One region of the Lysinibacillus sp. BS3 genome, then DNA from elsewhere that is predicted to be linked to it. Evidence: a T-box and tRNA genes for the amino acid it is inferred to sense, from the RefSeq annotation. Region 1 holds a T-box; the other holds one or more tRNA genes.
What was found. The T-box of region 1 lies ahead of trpS (tryptophan--tRNA ligase). A T-box ahead of a tRNA ligase gene usually reads a tRNA of that ligase, here a tRNA-Trp.

Region 1 (11,165 bases):
AAAAACGTCAGCCAAATTTAAATGGCTGACGTCTTTTTTTATAGTTTTGTGAATAAATGATAAGTAAGAAGAAATAGAAAGGATGCCATTACTATGTTTCGTCTCTTTTTATTTTTAGTAAGTTATGGCTTAATGATCCTCTCTGTAGGGAATCTCATATTGTATTTAAATTACCGCACACTAGGTTATTCATGGAAGGTTGTTTTCAAATTTATTTTTCAAACAACAGAATTTTATATGGCGGTAGGAGCCTGTATCATCATCTGCGCAGTTGTGCTTGATTTGGGCTTTGATCGATCCTCAGACAAGCCGTAAGTTTAGCGACGTGCGCGACCAAGACCCATAGCATCTTCCATACGTTTTAATGTAGCACTAGCAATCACATTCGCCTTTTCAGCACCTTCATCTAGAATGACATCTAATTCTGATGATTCTACTAGATGATAGAATTTCTCTTGAATAGGTGTTAGGTGTTCAATTACTGCTGTTGCTACACCCTGCTTGAATCCACCATAACCAATTCCCTCATATTTTTTGACTAAATCTTCAACGGCTACCCCTGAAATAGCTGATTCGATTGTCAATAAATTTGAAACACCTGGTTTATTTTCCACATCAAATGCAACGATGCCGTCAGAGTCAGTTACAGCTGATTTAATTTTTTTCTCAATGTCTTTCGCAGTATCTAATAAGCGAATTGTCGCTTTCGTATTTGGATCTGATTTACTCATTTTCTTTGTTGGCTCTTGTAAGGATTTAATGCGTGCGCCAGCTTTAGGTAATTGAATTTCCGGAATTGTTAAAACATCGCCAAAGCGTTTGTTAAAGCGTTCTGCAAGGTCACGAGTTAGCTCAATATGCTGCTTCTGATCATCGCCGACAGGGACAATATTTGTGTTATAAAGTAGAATGTCTGCAGCCATTAGCGGTGGATATGTTAAAAGAGCAGCAGATACGCTTTCCTTACCATGTGATTTATCTTTGAATTGTGTCATACGTTCTAGCTCACCAATAGACGCAACACATTGTAACATCCATCCTGCCTGAGCATGCGCTGGCACCTCTGATTGAATAAATAATGTCGATTTTTTAGGGTCAATGCCAGTAGCAATGTAGGTAGCAGCAAGCTTACGAATACTTTCTCGTAATTCTTTAGGATCTTGTGCAACAGTGATGGCATGTTGATCAACGATACAATAAATAGCGTTTCCTTCATCTTGTAGTGCCGGGAACTGCTTGAATGCTCCTAAATAGTTCCCTAATGTTACGATACCTGTAGGCTGTACGCCAGAAAAAATAGTTGTCATTAAAAAATTCCTCCTCGAATTCAATTGCTGTAACTTGTGTCACAGCGTTGTCTTCACCTTTCAACTTGGTGATGAAGACAAAAAAACATCATGCGTCCTCATTAGATTTTTCTAATGAAGGGACGAATGATGTTTGAATCCGCGGTACCACCCAGCTTGCCTAAAAAGGCCACTCAACTTCGTAACGTGAAGGGACGAGCTTTGCTAATAGCTTCAAGTAGCGTTCACAAAGCTAACTCGGAAGTCCATTCCACATGCATCCACGATCTGTTTACAGCAACCACAGACTCTCTATACGTGAATTAGCATATGTACTACTCTTCGTCAGCGTTTTTCTCAATTTAAATTGTTCAAATTGATTTGATTGCAAAGAATTATAATATAAAGATTCCTTTGTGTAAAGTCAGACTTTTGACGGTGTTTTTTTTCTAGAAAAAATTATATGCTTTTTTTGTTATGTAATTTTGTTATAAATTTATAATTTTTTATTAAAAAATTGTTTGGATGTACACATGGGATTGACAATTTTCTCGATTATTTTTCTTAAATGAGAACAACTGAGATATCTGTTTAGATGTTTAAAATGCTTTAAAAATGGGAATGGTAGTAGTAGCACATAAGTTTGAAGAAAATACATCATATTTGAAAGCTGTATGAATAGACAGAATATTTATGGATAGGTTCAGATTTTTTTATTGGAACTATATTCAAATACAGCTGAGTACTGTATAATGGTACTGTGTATTTTACATTACATTAATTCTAATTTAACACATTGGTTCTGGTTTATAGATAATAATTTTTAAATGAAAGGATGTGTCAGAATGATCGTAACCCTATTTACATCACCAAGTTGTACCTCTTGTCGTAAAGCAAAAGCTTGGTTAGAGGAGCACGAAATTCCATATACAGAACGTAATATATTTTCTGAACCGCTTAGCATAAGTGAAATAAAAAAAATTTTACGAATGACAGAAGATGGAACTGATGAAATCATTTCCACTCGTTCTAAAATATTCCAAAAATTAAATGTGGATGTTGAAAGCTTACCATTACAACGTTTATATGAATTAATTCAGGAATATCCTGGCTTACTACGTAGACCAATCATTTTAGATGAAAAACGTCTGCAGGTTGGCTACAATGAAGATGAAATTCGTCGTTTCTTACCTCGAAAAGTTCGAGCATATCAATTACAAGAAGCGCAACGAATGGTGAATTAAACCTTTCTATTCTGAATAATATATGTAATAGATGTTACAGATGTGGAATACATGTTGTGACATCTTTTTTTTATGTTTTACTTCTGTAAAACCTTCTATATGAAGTATAATAATTAATAGGGAAAAGTCATATATTTCCGTAAAAGTATGTTAAACTTGATTTAAGTTAAATAGTTTACTACAATTTCAATAATTCAAATATCTTCTGTGAAACGGTGTATATCCTTTTCATTTTATGACAGAACAGCATACAATAGAGTTAGAGACAACTGTGAACACAAAAATTCATGTTTACGGTTACTCGATGGTTTTACTGTAGTGTGGTCAAAGGTTGAAAAACAAATGCAGTATGAAGGTTAAAAACAAAGAATAAAAGCATACTAATGAAACAAACTGTTTTTCGACATATGACAGTGAAGGGAGATGAGGTCTAGTGGACATCGAACGTGTAAATGAAAATACACTCAAGCTCTTTATTACGTACAATGATATAGAGGATCGCGGCTATAGTCGTGAAGAAATTTGGTACAATCGAGCAAAGGGTGAACAACTTTTTTGGGATATGATTGATGAAGTAAACACGGAGGATTATTTTGATGTAGAGGGTCCGATTTGGATTCATATCAATGCATCTGAAGTAGGCTTAGAAATCATTGTCACACGTGCACATATTTTAAAAGACGGTGAAACATTAGATGGTCATTCGAATTTTGATGAACACAAAGATATGTTTGCACCATTCGATGAAGTTGGAGAGGATCTTCTTAGCCAACTAACTCAATTTGGTGACATGGATGAGTCAGAATTATTTATGGATACAGACATTTATGTTTATAAATTTAAAGATATTGATGAGTTAATCCCTGTCGCAAAACGAATGACAGACGAATTAGTGGATTCCTCATTATTCAAATATGAAAATTGGTACTATCTAGTTGTTGATTTCGGAAACGCAGATGAGGATTTAAATCGTCATGATAGAAATGCAGTTATCAAGGAATTTTTAACACCATCCAATTTTACAATTCATCGTCTAGAGGAGTACGGTGAAAAGATTATGGAATTCAATTGCTTTGAAACAGTTCGAAAATACTTTGCATAGGCAATGAAATACTAATTATTTTAGACTGTAGTGAAACTCGTAAATGAATCGAGTTTCGCTACAGTCCTTTTTTATGTTTTCAGCATCAAAGAGCTTGAATAAGAGCGCATTTTTAAAATTTCAAGAAAAAGGTGCTTTATTTTTGTTAGTGAAAATCCATTCTATTATAGTTGGCTAAAAAGGAGCTGATACTATGCTGATTGCCTATAACAATCAACAGCAACTATTTCTCCCATATCAATATACGAGGAAAGCTTTACAGCGATATAGGCGGCAAATGAAATTTTATTGTCCTCAATGTTTAGAACAAGTTCAATTGAAAATAGGTAACTATAATATTCCCCACTTTGCTCACTTCACAAAAAATCATTGTTCACAGCTGTTCGCAGAAAATGAATCTAAAATACATTTACAAGGTAAAGTGCAATTATATGAGTGGCTCCAAAAGCATGGACATCAGGTGAAACTAGAACCATATTTAAAGGAGCTTTCTCAGCGCCCAGATTTGCTTGTTACACTCGATAAGGAGCAGTTCGCAGTTGAATTTCAATGTAGTACAATCTCTCATGAAAAATGGCATCAACGAACAATGGGCTATGAAAGAAATGATATACAAGCAATCTGGCTTTTTCAAACTCCACAAGGCAAAGAAGCCGTCAACGGCATCAGAAAAATTAGAATCTCTCCACTGCTGCAAAAAGCGTTTATAACGACAACGGATTTACCATATTTATTGACGTACAACCCGGTGACAGCCCAGTTTGTTTATTGGACGAATCTTCTTCATGTTCATGGGCATACTTTCATAGGTAAAGTACAGAAAATTTCGGTCGATCAACAACATTTCCCTTTTTATAGACCTCAACGTATTACCCAGGAAGAATTTCAACGCTATTGGCAGCTCTATAAACAGACTTGTAGGCAATTTGCGCATAATCGTCTTTTACATAGCAAGAAGGGGGCACAAGATCCATTTTTACGTAATTGCTATGAATTAAATCTTTCTCTTACTGCTCTGCCACCATACATTGGTATTCCAGTGAAAGAAGGAGCAGCTATACCTTTGTTTACGAGCGAGTGGCAAATAATGCTGTTTTATTTTAGTAAACAATTAGGACGTCTTCCATTTGAATTAACAAAGGGGCAGATGGAAAACTTTTTATGTAAGCATCAACTGGAAGTAACCGAACAAGCACTCAGGGCTATTCAAAATTATGGGTATCTTCTTAAGCGTATGCATCATGAGGATGGTTTACTAGATAATTGTGAGCAAGTCTATGTACATTTATTTGCAATTGCCACAATATACTGAGAAAATATGAGAGTAAAAGGAAAAAAGCACATATAAAGGGGGCTGGCATATATGGCTAGTAACAGTAATCAGGTTTTGGTTCGAAAAGAAGTACCAGAAGAATTAACATGGCGCTTAGAAGACATCTTTGCAACAGATGCAGCTTGGGAAGAGGAATTGAAGGAGGTTGCAGAGCTTGCTAAACAAGCACCTAGCTATGCAGGTACTTTAAATAATGGGGCAGAGGCATTATTAGCAGCTTTACAGTATCATGATCATATATATGAACGTGCAATGAAGCTCTACACATATGCTCATATGCGCTATGATCAAGATACTACAAATAGCTTTTATCAAGATATGAACAGCCGTATTCAAAAATTGGCAACGAGTATCTCAGCTGGCCTTTCCTATTTAACGCCAGAAATTCTGTCATTAAGTGAAGAAACGATTGAACGCTACTTAACAGAAAATCAAGACCTAGAACTATATAAGCAATCTTTAAAAGAAATTACAATGGCACGTCCACATGTATTACCAGCCGAACAGGAGGCATTGCTAGCGCAAATGTCTGAGGTGACAGGTACAGCTTCGAATACATTCAGCATGTTAAACAATGCTGATATGGTATTCCCTCATGTGAAAAATGAAGAGGGAGAAGAAGTACAACTTACGCATGGTAATTATATCAAGTTTTTAGAGAGCAAGGATCGCTCTGTACGTGAAGGCGCATTTAAGGCTATGTACGAAACATATGGCAAGTTTAAAAATACGTTCTCGGCTACGCTAACTGGTAATGTAAAGAAGCATAATGTAAGTGCTCGAATTCGTCATTATGAATCTGCACGCCACGCTGCCATGTCTAATAACTTCATTCCTGAAAATGTCTATGATCAGCTGGTGGAAACAATTCATAAGCATTTACCAGCTATGCAACGTTATATTTCGTTGCGTAAGAAATTATTGGGTGTAGACGAATTGCATATGTGGGATTTATTTGCGCCACTAGTTAAAGAGGTGGAAATGAAGGTCTCTTATGATGAAGCGAAAGATATTTTAGTAAAGGCTTTAGCTCCATTAGGGGAGGAATATCAAAGCATCGTTCAAAATGGACTGGATAACCGCTGGGTCGATGTTTTAGAGAATAAAGGGAAGCGTAGTGGAGCCTATTCTTCAGGCGCCTATGGTACGAATCCGTATATTTTAATGAATTGGCAGGATAATGTGAACAATCTATTTACATTAGCACATGAATTTGGCCATAGTGTTCATAGTTATTATTCACGTAACAACCAGCCTTTTGTTTATGGAGACTACTCTATTTTTGTGGCAGAGGTCGCTTCTACTTGCAATGAAGAGTTATTAAATGACTATTTACTGAAAACAATTGATGATCCACAACAAAAAATATACTTATTAAACCATTGGCTAGATGGCTTCAGAAGTACGGTATTCAGACAAACGATGTTTGCAGAGTTCGAACACCTTATTCATCAGATGGATAAGAACGGTGAATCCTTGACAGCAGATCGTTTAACAGAAGTTTACTATGAATTAAACAAAAAGTACTTCGGTGATGATATGGTGGTTGATGAGGAAATAGGCTTAGAATGGGCTCGTATTCCACACTTCTACTATAATTACTATGTTTATCAGTATGCGACTGGTAAATCAGCCGCTACAGCATTGAGTAAACAAATTTTAGAGGAGGGTGCACCAGCTGTAGAACGTTATATTAATAACTTCTTAAAAGCGGGATGCTCTGATTTCCCTATTGAGGTATTAAAGGCAGCAGGCGTTGATATGAACGTAGCTAAGCCAATTGAAGATGCATGTAAAGTATTTGAAGAACGTTTAAATGAATTAGAAAAATTATTGTTAAATAACTAATTAATTAGGCTATAGGAATGTTCCTATAGCCTAATTCTTTTTATTAACAGCATAAATTAAAAGGAAAGAATAATGTTTTTTTTTGATTTCTAAATAGTTTAAAAGTGTGCATCTTGGAAAAATACTGTTTGTAATCGCTTTCTATTTGACAAATTTGTGAATCTAGTATTGGTTTCATTGCTAAATATATTATTCCATGATAGAGTAATTCTTGTGAAATAAATCACAAAACAAACATACACCCCTTTGTTTGAACGTGAACATTTCTCCCATCCCCTTTGTGAAAAAGAAGCGTCTCTATCGGTCGAGGATAGAGGCGCTTCTTTGTATTTTGCGTTATCTTGAAAAAGGGACTCCATCATGATGATTGGAGTCCCTTTTGTTTATTTTATTATTTAAGACGCCATAACGTAGCGTGAGTAGTCTGGATTCGTTCGATCTTTTGTTGCAGCATGCGTTTCTTTAGTTCACGCTCTGCTGCTTGCTCTGTTAATGAATAGATAAAAGCTATTTCATTTGTAGAAAGAGTATGGAATTTAGAAAATAAGTCCTCTATTGATGGTAAAGGCTGACGGACAAGCTGTTCGTTCAGCATTTCTTGTAAAATATGTTCATAAACTTCATAGGAATAGCTACCACTAACTTTTAGTCCCTCATCTTCAATACATTCATTGAAAAATACGATACTTGGTACTTCATCTACTTCCATTTCGCGTTTAATATATAAATCGCATTGGAAAGCACGTGCTGCCTCTTTTGAACCAAAGTCAACAGTAAACTCATTCATATCGAGTTGAACATCCTCAGCTATTTTTAAAAGCGTTGCATAGGAGTTTACATCTTGATGACTTAATAATACGTATTCTTGTAGTTTCGACAAATAACGCGCACCTGCACGTTTCCCCTGTAATTCAGCTGCTTTAATAGCGATAGAAGGTAAAACAGGGTGATTAATATCAAGTTCGATTCCTGAAATACAGCCTTTGACACGTTTACTTAAGCAATTTAAAGAAGTAAGTTCTGTACTTAAAACAAAGCGCCATGTGAAGTAATGGTTGTATTCAAGCTGTAATTTACGAAGAGTTGCTTGCATACTGAAAGCTTCAGGGCAAAGTGGATCTACGAAAATATACAATTCAATTGGCTTGTTTGCAGTAGAAATCGTTGGCGTTGGCTCTTGCAACATTTGAATATTATTCACGTAACAATTCCCCCTCATCGTCATTTGGCGTATTAACCATGTGATGAGCTGTTAATACTAAACGTTGATAATAAGTCTCACGGAACTTCCCTTCCAAACCTACCTCATCCATTGCTTCTGACATACACTCTAGCCAAGCTTGAGCGCGGTCAGGTGTAATAGGAAAATTCATGTGACGTGCACGCATCATCGGATGACCATGCTCCTCAGTAAAAAGATTTGGCCCTCCTAAATACTGTGTTTGAAATTGAATTTGTTTACGGGCTGTTTCTGTTAAATCCTTTGGAAAGATTGGAATAAGATCAGGATGCTGAGCAACTCTTTTATAGAACGCATGAATGAGTTCTGACAGTCTTTCAGCTCCCAGCTCCTCATAAGGAACAGTGTATTTTCGACTCATAAGTTATATGCTCCTTTAATTCTTTATATCGTAAAGTACCATATTGTATACTTCATCCTCATCAAATTGTGAAATTCTTGTGACTACCTTCATTCTATCAACGTCTTTTCGTTAACACAAACAAAGAGCTCTTTCGAATTGCTGTTCGCTACAAAAGCACAAATTTCACCACTATGGGTGAAATTTGTTGGAAATGACATAGATAACAGGAAAGATGCGATTACACTGTAAAGTAATTCATCACTTTTTTGACATAATTCTGTGTTTCTTTGAAAGGAGGGATTCCTCCATATTTCGTAACACGAGATGCGCCAGCATTATAAGCTGCTAATGCTAGTGAAGGGTCATTATTAAACTTATCTAGCATTTGACGCAAATATTTTGCACCAGCCATAATATTCTGCTCTGGATCAAAAGCGTTAGTCACACCCAAATATTGTGCTGTTTTGGGCATGAGTTGCATTAAACCTTGCGCACCCGCATGGCTTACTACAGTTGGATTAAAATTAGATTCTTGTTTAATAACCGCTGCAATAAGCTTCGCGGGTATCTGATAAGTAGCGGCTGCTTTTTCAATAATGGCAGTATACTCATTTGATCCTGCTAGTGAATTAGCATATGCTGTAGAGCCTATTACATCGTCTGAAACATAGGAATCAAGTTTGTTATTAGCATATGTGTTTGCTAAAGCTTGTTTGACTGATTCAGGTATAAACACAGCATTAGACCCTTTGTAAAGTAATGATTCTAATGGACTTTGCTCCAAAGTAGCTAATTCTTTGACGAAATTTGAATTATTTGCTGTTCCTGTAGCAAGCAAGCTTGATAATTTAGCATTACTTGCTGTCGAAGTTTCTCCTAATAATTCGTTAATCATATCAGAAAAAATAGACTCATTGTCTGTGGGTGAACTTTCGCTTGATCCAAGTGTTTGCAAAGCCCGAATTTCTAGTAAAGATTTGAATGATTGAATATCCAAGGAGTCAGACACCTTCCTTTTTTCTACTTTTATAAATTTTGTGCTTTTAGTGCCTTCATAAAACGAGCAATTTTTTTATCAGTTGGTTGCTTATCAATACCATATTGTTGTAAAAATTCGTCGAAAATTATATTTCCTTTTATTGCATCTTTTGCTTCATATTCTACCTCATAATCGTCACGCTGCAAATAGAAAGAATGATCAAAAACGAGAAGTCCCTCTTTGTAGGGAATTTCGACACGATCTGTAGTGAGAGAACCAAATACATGCAATTGTTCTAAAGGAATGTGATGAAGAGCTAATCTTTTAGCTACCTCTTGAGCATAAAATCCTTTGCCATCTAACATTTGTTGCGCCTCTATTGCTGTTATTTCATCCGTCGTTTCAAGGTGAGCATGCTCGGCGTTTTTTTCTTTGAGCGTACATTCGAAATAATCACCAATTTGTCTAATACGAAGACCACTTTGTAGGTTGCGAATTGCTTGATTAGGTGTGTCAAAATAATGATTTGTTTGACGATGAATAGCATTTTGGCTAATGTGGAACTCTTGTAATAATTGTTCGTATTGTTGTTTTGTTAATAGATTTTTAAATTCAATTTCAATTTCTTGTGTCATTTATAGTCACCTATTTATTTTTTATTTTTCATCCGTTGTTTCGCTCGAATTAATATTTACACACTGCAACTATTTACCCTGTGTGCTAAAATAAGAGGAAGAGTACAACGAAAAGGGGAACCGCATGTGCGTAAAATTTATACAATAGATACATCGAATTTTGAACAAGATCAACTTCATTTTAGTTTAAACGACAATGAAGTAAATTTACAGTTAAAACCTGCTGGACAACTCATTGCAGATTCAGATGATTTTGCATTCATTTATTTACTTGATGCAGGTGAAGACTATCATTACTTGCGTTTTCCACCGAGTAGTTGGGGGAATCTTGTACATATTTTACAAAAAGGGAAAAATCCATTGCTACGAATAGGTGAAGAAGTGATTGAGCTGACAAATTTCTACGAGGAATTGGAAATGCTCGTGTATAATATTGAAGGAAATTACAATTATGGGGCAGAATTTGTCCAGGCAGTGGAACAACACTTCAAGGCTATTCTTGCTGAATAGAAAGACAAAACGAACAGACGGTGGTGTTCGATACCGATTGTCGGGAGGTTTTTACAATGGGACAATGGGAAATTTTTTTAAGTCCTTATAAACAAGCAGTAGACGAATTAAAAGTAAAATTAAAGGGCATGCGTTCGCAATTTGGTATTGTTAATGCAAATTCACCAATTGAATTTGTTACAGGACGTGTCAAGCCTTTAGCAAGTATATATGACAAAACGTTAGAAAAAGGACTAGCTTTTGAGCCTTCTAAACAACTTGGTGATGAACTTGGTGATATTGCTGGCCTTCGGATTATGTGTCAATTTGTTGATGATATTTCAACGGTAACTGAGCTAATTCGTCAGCGAAAAGATATGCGTGTAGTGGAAGAACGCGATTATATTACACATAATAAGCCTAGTGGTTATCGCTCCTACCATATGATAGTGGAGTATCCTGTTGAAACAATTCAAGGAAAAAAAGTAGTATTAGCAGAAATACAAATCCGTACACTAGCCATGAATTTCTGGGCTTCAATAGAGCATTCTTTAAATTATAAATATAAGGGCATGTTCCCAGAAGAAATTAAGAATCGCTTGCAAAGTGCTGCCGAGGCAGCATTTCGGTTGGATGAAGAAATGTCATCCATTCGTAGTGAAATTC
Region 2 (11,165 bases), 1.5 Mb from region 1:
GTTAATTTCCTTATTTTCATAAACAAACATATTCCCACTCGGTAAACGCAAGATCTCTTTATATGGCGTTAAATAGGAATCAACAATTCCTTTTGCATTTAGATATTCTTGAAAGTAAACACCGTTCAACTCAGGTGTATTTAGATAACTTTTCAATAGAAAGATATCGCTCGCAACTACTAATTTTGTATCGGTTTTTAAATAAAAGAGCCTTTTTACCCCCAAGGTATCTCTACAGGCCATTAATGTTAAATTCTTTTTATCAAATAGAACAAATGAAAACTCGCCATCTAAACGCTTCACAAAATCCAAACCAAATGTGTTATAAAGGGAAATTAAATTAGTGAGTAATTCTTGCTCAGTCCAATCAACATTTTCATATACACCATGATTCAAAATATTGTATATCACAATGTCTCCCACTATTAACACATCATTATTTTCAAAAAACACATATGGGGTCGTATTTTGAGCATATGCTGCTTTCAAAACAAAGTTCTGTGAGGATGTGTTGAAATAATTTACTTTTGATTTACTGTTGATCTTAAGATGTCCATTTTTATCCACTTCTCCCTCCGAATTATCCATAAATTCAAACACATACCAATTCACCTAAGTTCAACTCCCTTCATATACGAGTTTGAATCTATAATCACTTTCAACGAATCAAGATTTTCCATTTCTTCAAATAGATTGTGGCCCTGATATTGAATCCAGGCATGTGCCTCTAAGGGAAATTTTTTTATCCCTATTACCATGTTTACTGGTATACCATACTTAGATTGAAGTATCTTATAACCAATTAACGTTTTGTGTATACAATCTGCTTTCCTAGGATACCAACAGCAAACTTGGTCTAAAAGAATAAACCACTCCAAAATCTCTTCAGAATTCTCCTCAGTAAAAATCTCTTTAGAACCCTCTATAGTATATTTTTTTATATAGCGTCTAAAGACTTCATCAAAACCTTTTCTCCGTATTTGGAAATCTAAAAATATTAATTCTTTGTATAAATATAAAATATTATACAAATTTAATTAAACCTCCTTTTGACAACGAATTTAAAAATCCATCTAAATCCTTTTGAATAATTAAAATATCTTCATTTGTCCTTTTAGCTATTAATTTGGAAATATCAGAGACTATTGGTGTTTTATCAAACTCTTCCCAAATAAATGAACTAAATTTATCTAGTGCGTAAATTTGATTCGTATAAATATTAATAATTAGATATTCATCCTCTTCTTTATAGGAAAGAAGATACTTTGATTTTTTTACACGCATCCCTTTTACCACTTCCTCCTCTTTTACATTGTGAACAATCCTTTAATACTGTTCCTGTATTACTACTATACACAGTCATAAGCTCTAACAGTCTCTTTACTCTTATCATCTTCTTTCTTCCACATAACCGTATTTTTTCTACTTACTCCATTACGTTTATGATTATATAAATGTAGTGGAGTAAAATGACAACTCTTGTGCTATCGATTACATCCACATCAAGTCCATCACTCAACACATATATAAAAACTGCACCTTCTAGTTGATTGTTAACTTTCAATCAACTAGAAGATGCAACTCGTAGGGTTTTATTGGTCCATGAAAGATCTTAAAAATAGAAATCTAAAAATCAATGTATAAAAGAAAATATTCTCTCTCCACCAAAGTTCAAAAAATTATTGATGTTGAAACAGATGTCTTTGTCTTTTACCTAAAATCTATAGGATAAACCTATTCTTTTCAGGCGTCTAAAATGGCACAACCTTTATAGAAAAATATTGTAAAGATATTTATTACCCTCTAAAGCCCTGTAAAATTTGTAAAACAAATTTACCTGTTTTACATAAACATAACTGCTTAGTCTATCATAGCGAACGTTCTGACACACAATGTTTTATCACATAAAAAAACAAGAATGCTAATATAAACATTCTTGTTTTAATTATGTTTCTAATGATTCCTTTGGAGATTCAAACCCATGAGTAACTTCTATGTTAAAACTCATACTATTCTCTTCCAATGAATTTTCTATACTTTTTTTATTCTCGTTGACCTTTTCTTCAAAAAGAATCCTTCTCTTTCTAAACCTGTTGCAATTCCCCTAATATAAAAAGCTCATAAACCCTGTTATATCAAGATTTATGAGCTTTCTTAATTTTTATTAATTTGATGATACCGGTGGTCGGGGTCGAACCGACACTCCAAAGGAACACGATTTTGAGTCGTGCGCGTCTGCCAATTCCGCCACACCGGCATAATGGAGATAAAAAAAATCGGATAAACCGATTAACAGTTAAAATATGGAGGCGGCAACCGGATTTGAACCGGTGATAAGGGTGTTGCAGACCCGTGCCTTACCACTTGGCTATGCCGCCGTCATACATGGAGCGGAAGACGAGGTTCGAACTCGCGACCCCCACCTTGGCAAGGTGGTGTTCTACCACTGAACTACTTCCGCAAAAATGGCTGGGGTACTAGGATTCGAACCTAGGCATGACGGAATCAAAATCCGTTGCCTTACCGCTTGGCTATACCCCAACAATGGGGCGACTGATGGGAATCGAACCCACGAATGCCGGAACCACAATCCGGTGCGTTAACCACTTCGCCACAATCGCCATAAAATTAATTGGCAGGGGCAGTAGGAATCGAACCCACACCAAAGGTTTTGGAGACCTCTATTCTACCGTTGAACTATGCCCCTAAAATAATAAAACTGGTGGAGGGGGACGGATTCGAACCGCCGAACCCTAAGGAGCGGATTTACAGTCCGCCGCGTTTAGCCACTTCGCTACCCCTCCGGGAATATCTGGTGCCGGCTATAGGAATCGAACCCACGACCTACTGATTACAAGTCAGTTGCTCTACCTGCTGAGCTAAACCGGCAAAAAAATAAGATGGGTCAGGACGGAATCGAACCGCCGACACTTAGAGCTTCAATCTAATGCTCTACCAACTGAGCTACTGACCCATATTTTAAAATAAATGGCGGTCCCGACCGGGATCGAACCGGCGATCTCCTGCGTGACAGGCAGGCATGTTAACCGCTACACCACGGGACCATTTGGTTGCGGGGGCTGGATTTGAACCAACGACCTTCGGGTTATGAGCCCGACGAGCTACCACTGCTCCACCCCGCGATAATACTATAATATTGTTAAAATAATGGTGGAGGATGACGGGCTCGAACCGCCGACCCTCTGCTTGTAAGGCAGATGCTCTCCCAGCTGAGCTAATCCTCCATCTGGGTATTGAATTGGTGACCCCTACGGGATTCGAACCCGTGTTACCGCCGTGAAAGGGCGGTGTCTTAACCACTTGACCAAGGGGCCATCGTTTGGAACACATCAAAGTGCTGGCGGAGAGTAAGGGATTTGAACCCTTGAGACAGTGTTAACCGCCTACACGATTTCCAATCGTGCTCCTTCGGCCACTCGGACAACTCTCCAAGAATGGCTCCGAAGGCAGGACTCGAACCTGCGACAACCTGATTAACAGTCAGGTGCTACTACCAACTGAGCTACTTCGGAATAATTTTAGTATATAGCCTAGCGACGTCCTACTCTCACAGGGGGAAGCCCCCAACTACCATCGGCGCTAAAGAGCTTAACTTCCGTGTTCGGTATGGGAACGGGTGTGACCTCTTTGCCATCATCACTAGACTATTTGAAAGACAATACTTATTATAACATATCTTATAAAAATTACAAGTATATTCTAATATTTTATTCTTTCAAAACTGGATAAACGGTGCATTGAATGTTTCAAACTTTTTTGGTTAAGTCCTCGATCGATTAGTATTCGTCAGCTCCATGTGTCACCACACTTCCACCTCGAACCTATCTACCTCATCGTCTTTGAGGGATCTTACTTACTTGCGTAATGGGAAATCTCATCTTGAGGGGGGCTTCATGCTTAGATGCTTTCAGCACTTATCCCGTCCACACATAGCTACCCAGCGATGCCTTTGGCAAGACAACTGGTACACCAGCGGTGTGTCCATCCCGGTCCTCTCGTACTAAGGACAGCTCCTCTCAAATTTCCTACGCCCACGACGGATAGGGACCGAACTGTCTCACGACGTTCTGAACCCAGCTCGCGTACCGCTTTAATGGGCGAACAGCCCAACCCTTGGGACCGACTACAGCCCCAGGATGCGATGAGCCGACATCGAGGTGCCAAACCTCCCCGTCGATGTGGACTCTTGGGGGAGATAAGCCTGTTATCCCCGGGGTAGCTTTTATCCGTTGAGCGATGGCCCTTCCATGCGGAACCACCGGATCACTAAGCCCGTCTTTCGACCCTGCTCGACTTGTAGGTCTCGCAGTCAAGCTCCCTTGTGCCTTTACACTCTACGAATGATTTCCAACCATTCTGAGGGAACCTTTGGGCGCCTCCGTTACCTTTTAGGAGGCGACCGCCCCAGTCAAACTGTCCGCCTGACACTGTCTCCTGCCCCGCTAAGGGGCATGGGTTAGAATTTCAATACAACCAGGGTAGTATCCCACCGACGCCTCCTTCGAAGCTGGCGCTCCGAGATCTCTGGCTCCTACCTATCCTGTACAAGTTGTACCAAAATTCAATATCAGGCTACAGTAAAGCTCCACGGGGTCTTTCCGTCCTGTCGCGGGTAACCTGCATCTTCACAGGTACTATAATTTCACCGAGTCTCTCGTTGAGACAGTGCCCAGATCGTTACGCCTTTCGTGCGGGTCGGAACTTACCCGACAAGGAATTTCGCTACCTTAGGACCGTTATAGTTACGGCCGCCGTTTACTGGGGCTTCAATTCGCAGCTTCGCTTGCGCTAACCACTCCTCTTAACCTTCCAGCACCGGGCAGGCGTCAGCCCCTATACGTCACCTTACGGTTTTGCAGAGACCTGTGTTTTTGCTAAACAGTCGCCTGGGCCTATTCACTGCGGCTCTCATGCGCTTGCACGCTCAAGAGCACCCCTTCTCCCGAAGTTACGGGGTCATTTTGCCGAGTTCCTTAACGAGAGTTCTCTCGCACACCTTAGGATTCTCTCCTCGACTACCTGTGTCGGTTTGCGGTACGGGCACCTCTCACCTCGATAGAGGCTTTTCTTGGCAGTGTGAAATCAGGAACTTCGTCCATACGGACTCGCCATCACAGCTCAACGTTACAGTGTGCGGATTTGCCTACACACACGCCTTACTGCTTGGACGCGCACAACCAACGGCGCGCTTACCCTATCCTACTGCGTCCCCCCATTTCTCAAACGGTGAGGAGGTGGTACAGGAATATCAACCTGTTGTCCATCGCCTACGCCTATCGGCCTCGGCTTAGGTCCCGACTAACCCTGAGCGGACGAGCCTTCCTCAGGAAACCTTAGTCATACGGTGGACGGGATTCTCACCCGTCTTTCGCTACTCATACCGGCATTCTCACTTCTAAGCGCTCCACCAGTCCTTCCGATCTGACTTCAACGCACTTAGAACGCTCTCCTACCACTGACATCGTAGATGTCAATCCACAGCTTCGGTGAATCGTTTAGCCCCGATACATTTTCGGCGCAGCGTCACTCGACCAGTGAGCTATTACGCACTCTTTAAATGATGGCTGCTTCTAAGCCAACATCCTGGTTGTCTGTGCAACGCCACATCCTTTTCCACTTAACGATTACTTTGGGACCTTAGCTGGTGGTCTGGGCTGTTTCCCTTTTGACTACGGATCTTATCACTCGCAGTCTGACTCCCGTGTATAAATATCTGGCATTCGGAGTTTGTCTGAATTCGGTAAACCGGGATGGCCCCCTAGTCCAAACAGTGCTCTACCTCCAGTATTCTCATCACGAGGCTAGCCCTAAAGCTATTTCGGAGAGAACCAGCTATCTCCAAGTTCGATTGGAATTTCTCCGCTACCCACACCTCATCCCCGCACTTTTCAACGTGCGTGGGTTCGGGCCTCCAGTAAGTGTTACCTCACCTTCACCCTGGACATGGGTAGATCACCTGGTTTCGGGTCTACGACCACGTACTATTTCGCCCTATTCAGACTCGCTTTCGCTGCGGCTCCGCCTTCTAAAGCTTAACCTCGCACGTAATCGTAACTCGCCGGTTCATTCTACAAAAGGCACGCTATCACCCATTAACGGGCTCTAACTACTTGTAGGCACACGGTTTCAGGATCTCTTTCACTCCCCTTCCGGGGTGCTTTTCACCTTTCCCTCACGGTACTGGTTCACTATCGGTCACTAGGTAGTATTTAGCCTTGGGAGATGGTCCTCCCGGATTCCGACGGAATTTCACGTGTTCCGCCGTACTCAGGATCCACTCAGGAGAGAACGAACTTTCGACTACAGGGCTTTTACCTGCTCTGGCGGACCTTTCCAAGTCGCTTCATCTAACTCGCTCTTTTGTAACTCCGTATAGAGTGTCCTACAACCCCAAGAGGCAAGCCTCTTGGTTTGGGCTCTTCCCGTTTCGCTCGCCGCTACTCAGGGAATCGATTTTTCTTTCTCTTCCTCCAGGTACTTAGATGTTTCAGTTCCCTGGGTCTGCCTTCAAGACGCTATGTATTCACGTCAAGATACTACGCGATTAAACGTAGTGGGTTCCCCCATTCGGAAATCTCCGGATCAAAGCTCACTTACAGCTCCCCGAAGCATATCGGTGTTAGTGCCGTCCTTCTTCGGCTCCTAGTGCCAAGGCATTCGCCGTGCGCCCTTAATAACTTAACCAAGTTATTAAGCCTATAAAAAACTTAAAAAAATAAATGTGTTTGTTACAATTTCAATGTCGTTTTATCCAGTTTTCAAAGAACAAGTTTTGAAGTGTTTCATTCAGAAGAATGAACCTTCAAAACTGAACGCAAAACGTAATCTTACAAACCTAAGGTTTGTATTCCGAAATAATCCTTAGAAAGGAGGTGATCCAGCCGCACCTTCCGATACGGCTACCTTGTTACGACTTCACCCCAATCATCTATCCCACCTTCGGCGGCTGGCTCCAAAAGGTTACCTCACCGACTTCGGGTGTTACAAACTCTCGTGGTGTGACGGGCGGTGTGTACAAGGCCCGGGAACGTATTCACCGCGGCATGCTGATCCGCGATTACTAGCGATTCCGGCTTCATGTAGGCGAGTTGCAGCCTACAATCCGAACTGAGAACGACTTTATCGGATTAGCTCCCTCTCGCGAGTTGGCAACCGTTTGTATCGTCCATTGTAGCACGTGTGTAGCCCAGGTCATAAGGGGCATGATGATTTGACGTCATCCCCACCTTCCTCCGGTTTGTCACCGGCAGTCACCTTAGAGTGCCCAACTAAATGATGGCAACTAAGATCAAGGGTTGCGCTCGTTGCGGGACTTAACCCAACATCTCACGACACGAGCTGACGACAACCATGCACCACCTGTCACCGTTGCCCCCGAAGGGGAAACTATATCTCTACAGTGGTCAACGGGATGTCAAGACCTGGTAAGGTTCTTCGCGTTGCTTCGAATTAAACCACATGCTCCACCGCTTGTGCGGGCCCCCGTCAATTCCTTTGAGTTTCAGTCTTGCGACCGTACTCCCCAGGCGGAGTGCTTAATGCGTTAGCTGCAGCACTAAGGGGCGGAAACCCCCTAACACTTAGCACTCATCGTTTACGGCGTGGACTACCAGGGTATCTAATCCTGTTTGCTCCCCACGCTTTCGCGCCTCAGCGTCAGTTACAGACCAGAAAGTCGCCTTCGCCACTGGTGTTCCTCCAAATCTCTACGCATTTCACCGCTACACTTGGAATTCCACTTTCCTCTTCTGCACTCAAGTCCCCCAGTTTCCAATGACCCTCCACGGTTGAGCCGTGGGCTTTCACATCAGACTTAAAGGACCGCCTGCGCGCGCTTTACGCCCAATAATTCCGGACAACGCTTGCCACCTACGTATTACCGCGGCTGCTGGCACGTAGTTAGCCGTGGCTTTCTAATAAGGTACCGTCAAGGTACAGCCAGTTACTACTGTACTTGTTCTTCCCTTACAACAGAGTTTTACGATCCGAAAACCTTCTTCACTCACGCGGCGTTGCTCCATCAGGCTTTCGCCCATTGTGGAAGATTCCCTACTGCTGCCTCCCGTAGGAGTCTGGGCCGTGTCTCAGTCCCAGTGTGGCCGATCACCCTCTCAGGTCGGCTACGCATCGTCGCCTTGGTGAGCCGTTACCTCACCAACTAGCTAATGCGCCGCGGGCCCATCCTATAGCGACAGCCGAAACCGTCTTTCAGTCTTTCACCATGAAGCAAAAGAGATTATTCGGTATTAGCCCCGGTTTCCCGGAGTTATCCCAAACTATAGGGTAGGTTGCCCACGTGTTACTCACCCGTCCGCCGCTAACGTCAAAGGAGCAAGCTCCTTTTCTGTTCGCTCGACTTGCATGTATTAGGCACGCCGCCAGCGTTCGTCCTGAGCCAGGATCAAACTCTCCATAAAAGAAATTTGATTAGCTCAAATTGTTTTGCTGGCATCATGTTTGATGTCCAAAATTTTTGTTTTGTTCACTAACCGAAGCTAGCTACTTAAAACTTTATTGATTACGTTTTGCTTGTTCAGTTTTCAAGGTTCATTATTTAAGTCGTTTTTCAGCGACTTCTTTATATTAACATCTCATTCAAAACATGTCAACAACTTTTTTAAAAAAGTTTTTTGTGTTTTTCTGAGTTATTCGTTTATGTCTTAGCGACAATTAATATAATACAATACTAAGATATTATTCGTCAACTACTTTTCTAAAAAAATATCGAGGTATTTTTTAGATACCTCGATTACAAGCATACTACAGTCATTGCCCCATTTCTAGAGCATCTTTATTTACCTTGTAATGACGGTGAAATATCCTATCATTTTTCGCTGCAATGGGTTCAATTTGAATATAGCCTTTATCCACTAGATACTCAACAAACACTTCTAAATCCACTGAGTAGTTAACAAGTTCATGATGATCATGTAATTCCTGAATAGTCCACATTTCTTTTGTTTGCATGACTTCTAATATATGCTGTGCCCCATCTCGTGTACGAGAGTGGATTAAAAACTCACTTGCTAAAAACAATAATTCTAAGCGCTTTTCTATTGGCTCATTACTTGTCACTAGCTCTTCATACAGCTTATAGATGGCTGGCTCGATTTTTTTCACCTGTGCCCAAACAGTTACTTCAGGATACAGGCCACTATCGATAATAGATAGGCGGCCTAGATGATGTAGCGAATCCACAACATGATTATAAGCATCTAAGTAACTTCCTTTATCAAAGTATTCTTTCCCCTCCAAATAGCGACGAATTAACTTTGAAAATTGAATACCTGTTTTAATTTTACGACCACTATACGGAAATTCCTGCAATTCTATTTTTAGTTTATGCAGAAATTCATTCCGATCAAATAATACTCTACCGAAGAATATCCAATCAACAACCTTTCTATTTGAACCGATGAGTAACCATTTTCGAATTAATTTCTCCGTAACAGTATGTAGAGCGATTTTATTTCCTTCATATAAGTAATGTTTTGAAAAGACTGGTTGCTCTGCTTCTTTTACGATAATGAGTAAAACCGTATCAAATGTATCTGTAACGTTACTTTGTTCTTCACGCTTTTCCACTAAAATTACGCCTAATGTATTCGACTGACTCGCACGTTCTTGATATATCGGACGCAGTACTTGCTCCATGTTCAGCCCTCCTTTATTCATATAGGTTGTTTTGTTCCGTTAAAAATTCGACATACTCTAAAAGTATTCCTTCTTTCATTCAGTTCAAAGCTAAAATACTTTGCCCTTATATGTTATAGTAGATTTTAGATTGGGAGGCAAGATGAAATATGAAACCTTATAAAAGTAAAATTAATAAAATTCGTTCATTCGCATTAGCACTAATCTTTTTTGGTTTTATTGTCATGTACGGAGGCATTTTCTTTAAAAACAGCCCGATATTAGTTTTAATTTTCATGTCACTAGGTGTTCTTTGTATTATCGGTAGCACAGTTGTATATGCGTGGATCGGATTACTGTCAACAAGAGCTATTCAAGTAGAGTGTCCTAATTGCCATAAACATACAAAGGTTTTAGGCCGAGTAGATATGTGCATGTACTGCAATGAGCCATTAACACTTGATCCTACTCTAGAAGGTAAAGAGTTCGATCAATCCTATAATAAAACAAAAAAATCCTAGCCCTTTTTAAGAGCTAGGATTTTTATTGTACTTTAGCAGTAGCAACTTTACATGATGGACAAGTGCCGTATATCTCTAAGCGATGCGAATGCACATCAAAGCCTGTTACCTGTGATGCAAAATGCTCTATTTCGTCGAGTCCAGGATAATGGAAATCGACGATCTTACCACAGCATTCACAAATCATATGGTAATGATCGTTTGTCACGAAATCAAAGCGACTTGAAGCATCCCCGTAAGTTAGCTCTTTCACAAGACCTACTTCACGAAATACACGCAGGTTGTTATAAACAGTCGCTACACTCATATTAGGGAACTTACCCTCAAGAGCTTTATAAATTTCATCGGCAGTAGGATGTGCCATTGATTGAATTAGATATTCCAAAATAGCATGACGCTGAGGAGTAATACGTACACCAGTTGTTTTCAACGTGTCCAGTGCATCTTGTAAATGCGTTGCAGACATCGTCATGCACCTCTTCCATAAGTATTATTAATTTATAATTGTTATAAATAGTGTATCCAATTCGTACTACTTCGTCAACAATCACACATTGCTTATCCTCAATAAATCAATGGTTTTTTCCTTAATATCCTCTTGATAAATCCATAACATTTTCTAAATCCGTGTCACCCTTTAGCCATTTTGTTAGGCTTGGCTTGAAAATTTCTAAGCTACGCTCAACATAACGAGAAGAATGACTGGATACATGAGGTGATACTATAACATTTGGTAATGTCCATAATGGATTGTCGGATGTCAGAGGCTCCTCTTCAAATACATCTAAAACTGCGTGTCCTATTTGCTTTCTTTCAATCGCTTGAATGAGTACGTTTTCATCAACTAAATTACCTCGACCAAAATTCATGAAGATCGCATTGTTTTTCATCGCAACAAAATGCTCTTCTTTTAATAAATGGGTCGTTTCTGTTGTTTTTGGTAATACAGAAATAACGATATCTGCAAGAGGTAGTGCTTCTTTCAAATTG

Region 2: it encodes a tRNA-Trp, which carries the amino acid that the T-box ahead of trpS (tryptophan--tRNA ligase) is inferred to sense. The anticodon was not compared.

The regions. Positions count from the first base shown of each region.
Region 1 is NZ_CP154860.1:1,958,973-1,970,137, reverse strand. It holds gene AAJG31_RS10010 (hypothetical protein) at 94-315, shown strand; gene trpS (tryptophan--tRNA ligase) at 318-1,307, opposite strand; T-box leader at 1,423-1,644, opposite strand; gene spxA (transcriptional regulator SpxA) at 2,135-2,530, shown strand; gene mecA (adaptor protein MecA) at 2,964-3,632, shown strand; gene AAJG31_RS09990 (competence protein CoiA family protein) at 3,826-4,944, shown strand; gene pepF (oligoendopeptidase F) at 4,996-6,813, shown strand; gene AAJG31_RS09980 (DsbA family protein) at 7,205-8,014, opposite strand; gene AAJG31_RS09975 (globin) at 8,007-8,414, opposite strand; gene AAJG31_RS09970 (lytic transglycosylase domain-containing protein) at 8,635-9,393, opposite strand; gene AAJG31_RS09965 (CYTH domain-containing protein) at 9,423-10,010, opposite strand; gene AAJG31_RS09960 (hypothetical protein) at 10,137-10,520, shown strand; gene AAJG31_RS09955 (GTP pyrophosphokinase family protein) at 10,577-11,165, shown strand, end outside.
Region 2 is NZ_CP154860.1:3,473,772-3,484,936, reverse strand. It holds gene AAJG31_RS17205 (asparagine synthase-related protein) at 1-612, opposite strand, end outside; gene AAJG31_RS17200 (lasso peptide biosynthesis B2 protein) at 609-1,031, opposite strand; gene AAJG31_RS17195 (PqqD family protein) at 1,024-1,296, opposite strand; tRNA gene AAJG31_RS17190 (tRNA-Leu) at 2,177-2,257, opposite strand; tRNA gene AAJG31_RS17185 (tRNA-Cys) at 2,305-2,378, opposite strand; tRNA gene AAJG31_RS17180 (tRNA-Gly) at 2,387-2,461, opposite strand; tRNA gene AAJG31_RS17175 (tRNA-Gln) at 2,467-2,541, opposite strand; tRNA gene AAJG31_RS17170 (tRNA-His) at 2,546-2,621, opposite strand; tRNA gene AAJG31_RS17165 (tRNA-Trp) at 2,634-2,707, opposite strand; tRNA gene AAJG31_RS17160 (tRNA-Tyr) at 2,721-2,804, opposite strand; tRNA gene AAJG31_RS17155 (tRNA-Thr) at 2,814-2,889, opposite strand; tRNA gene AAJG31_RS17150 (tRNA-Phe) at 2,902-2,974, opposite strand; tRNA gene AAJG31_RS17145 (tRNA-Asp) at 2,990-3,065, opposite strand; tRNA gene AAJG31_RS17140 (tRNA-Met) at 3,069-3,143, opposite strand; tRNA gene AAJG31_RS17135 (tRNA-Val) at 3,170-3,245, opposite strand; tRNA gene AAJG31_RS17130 (tRNA-Glu) at 3,261-3,335, opposite strand; tRNA gene AAJG31_RS17125 (tRNA-Ser) at 3,360-3,451, opposite strand; tRNA gene AAJG31_RS17120 (tRNA-Asn) at 3,457-3,533, opposite strand; rRNA gene rrf (5S ribosomal RNA) at 3,550-3,665, opposite strand; rRNA gene AAJG31_RS17110 (23S ribosomal RNA) at 3,778-6,705, opposite strand; rRNA gene AAJG31_RS17105 (16S ribosomal RNA) at 6,887-8,438, opposite strand; gene AAJG31_RS17100 (nucleotidyltransferase-like protein) at 8,788-9,675, opposite strand; gene AAJG31_RS17095 (YgzB family protein) at 9,825-10,175, shown strand; gene perR (peroxide-responsive transcriptional repressor PerR) at 10,198-10,641, opposite strand; gene AAJG31_RS17085 (D-2-hydroxyacid dehydrogenase) at 10,763-11,165, opposite strand, start outside.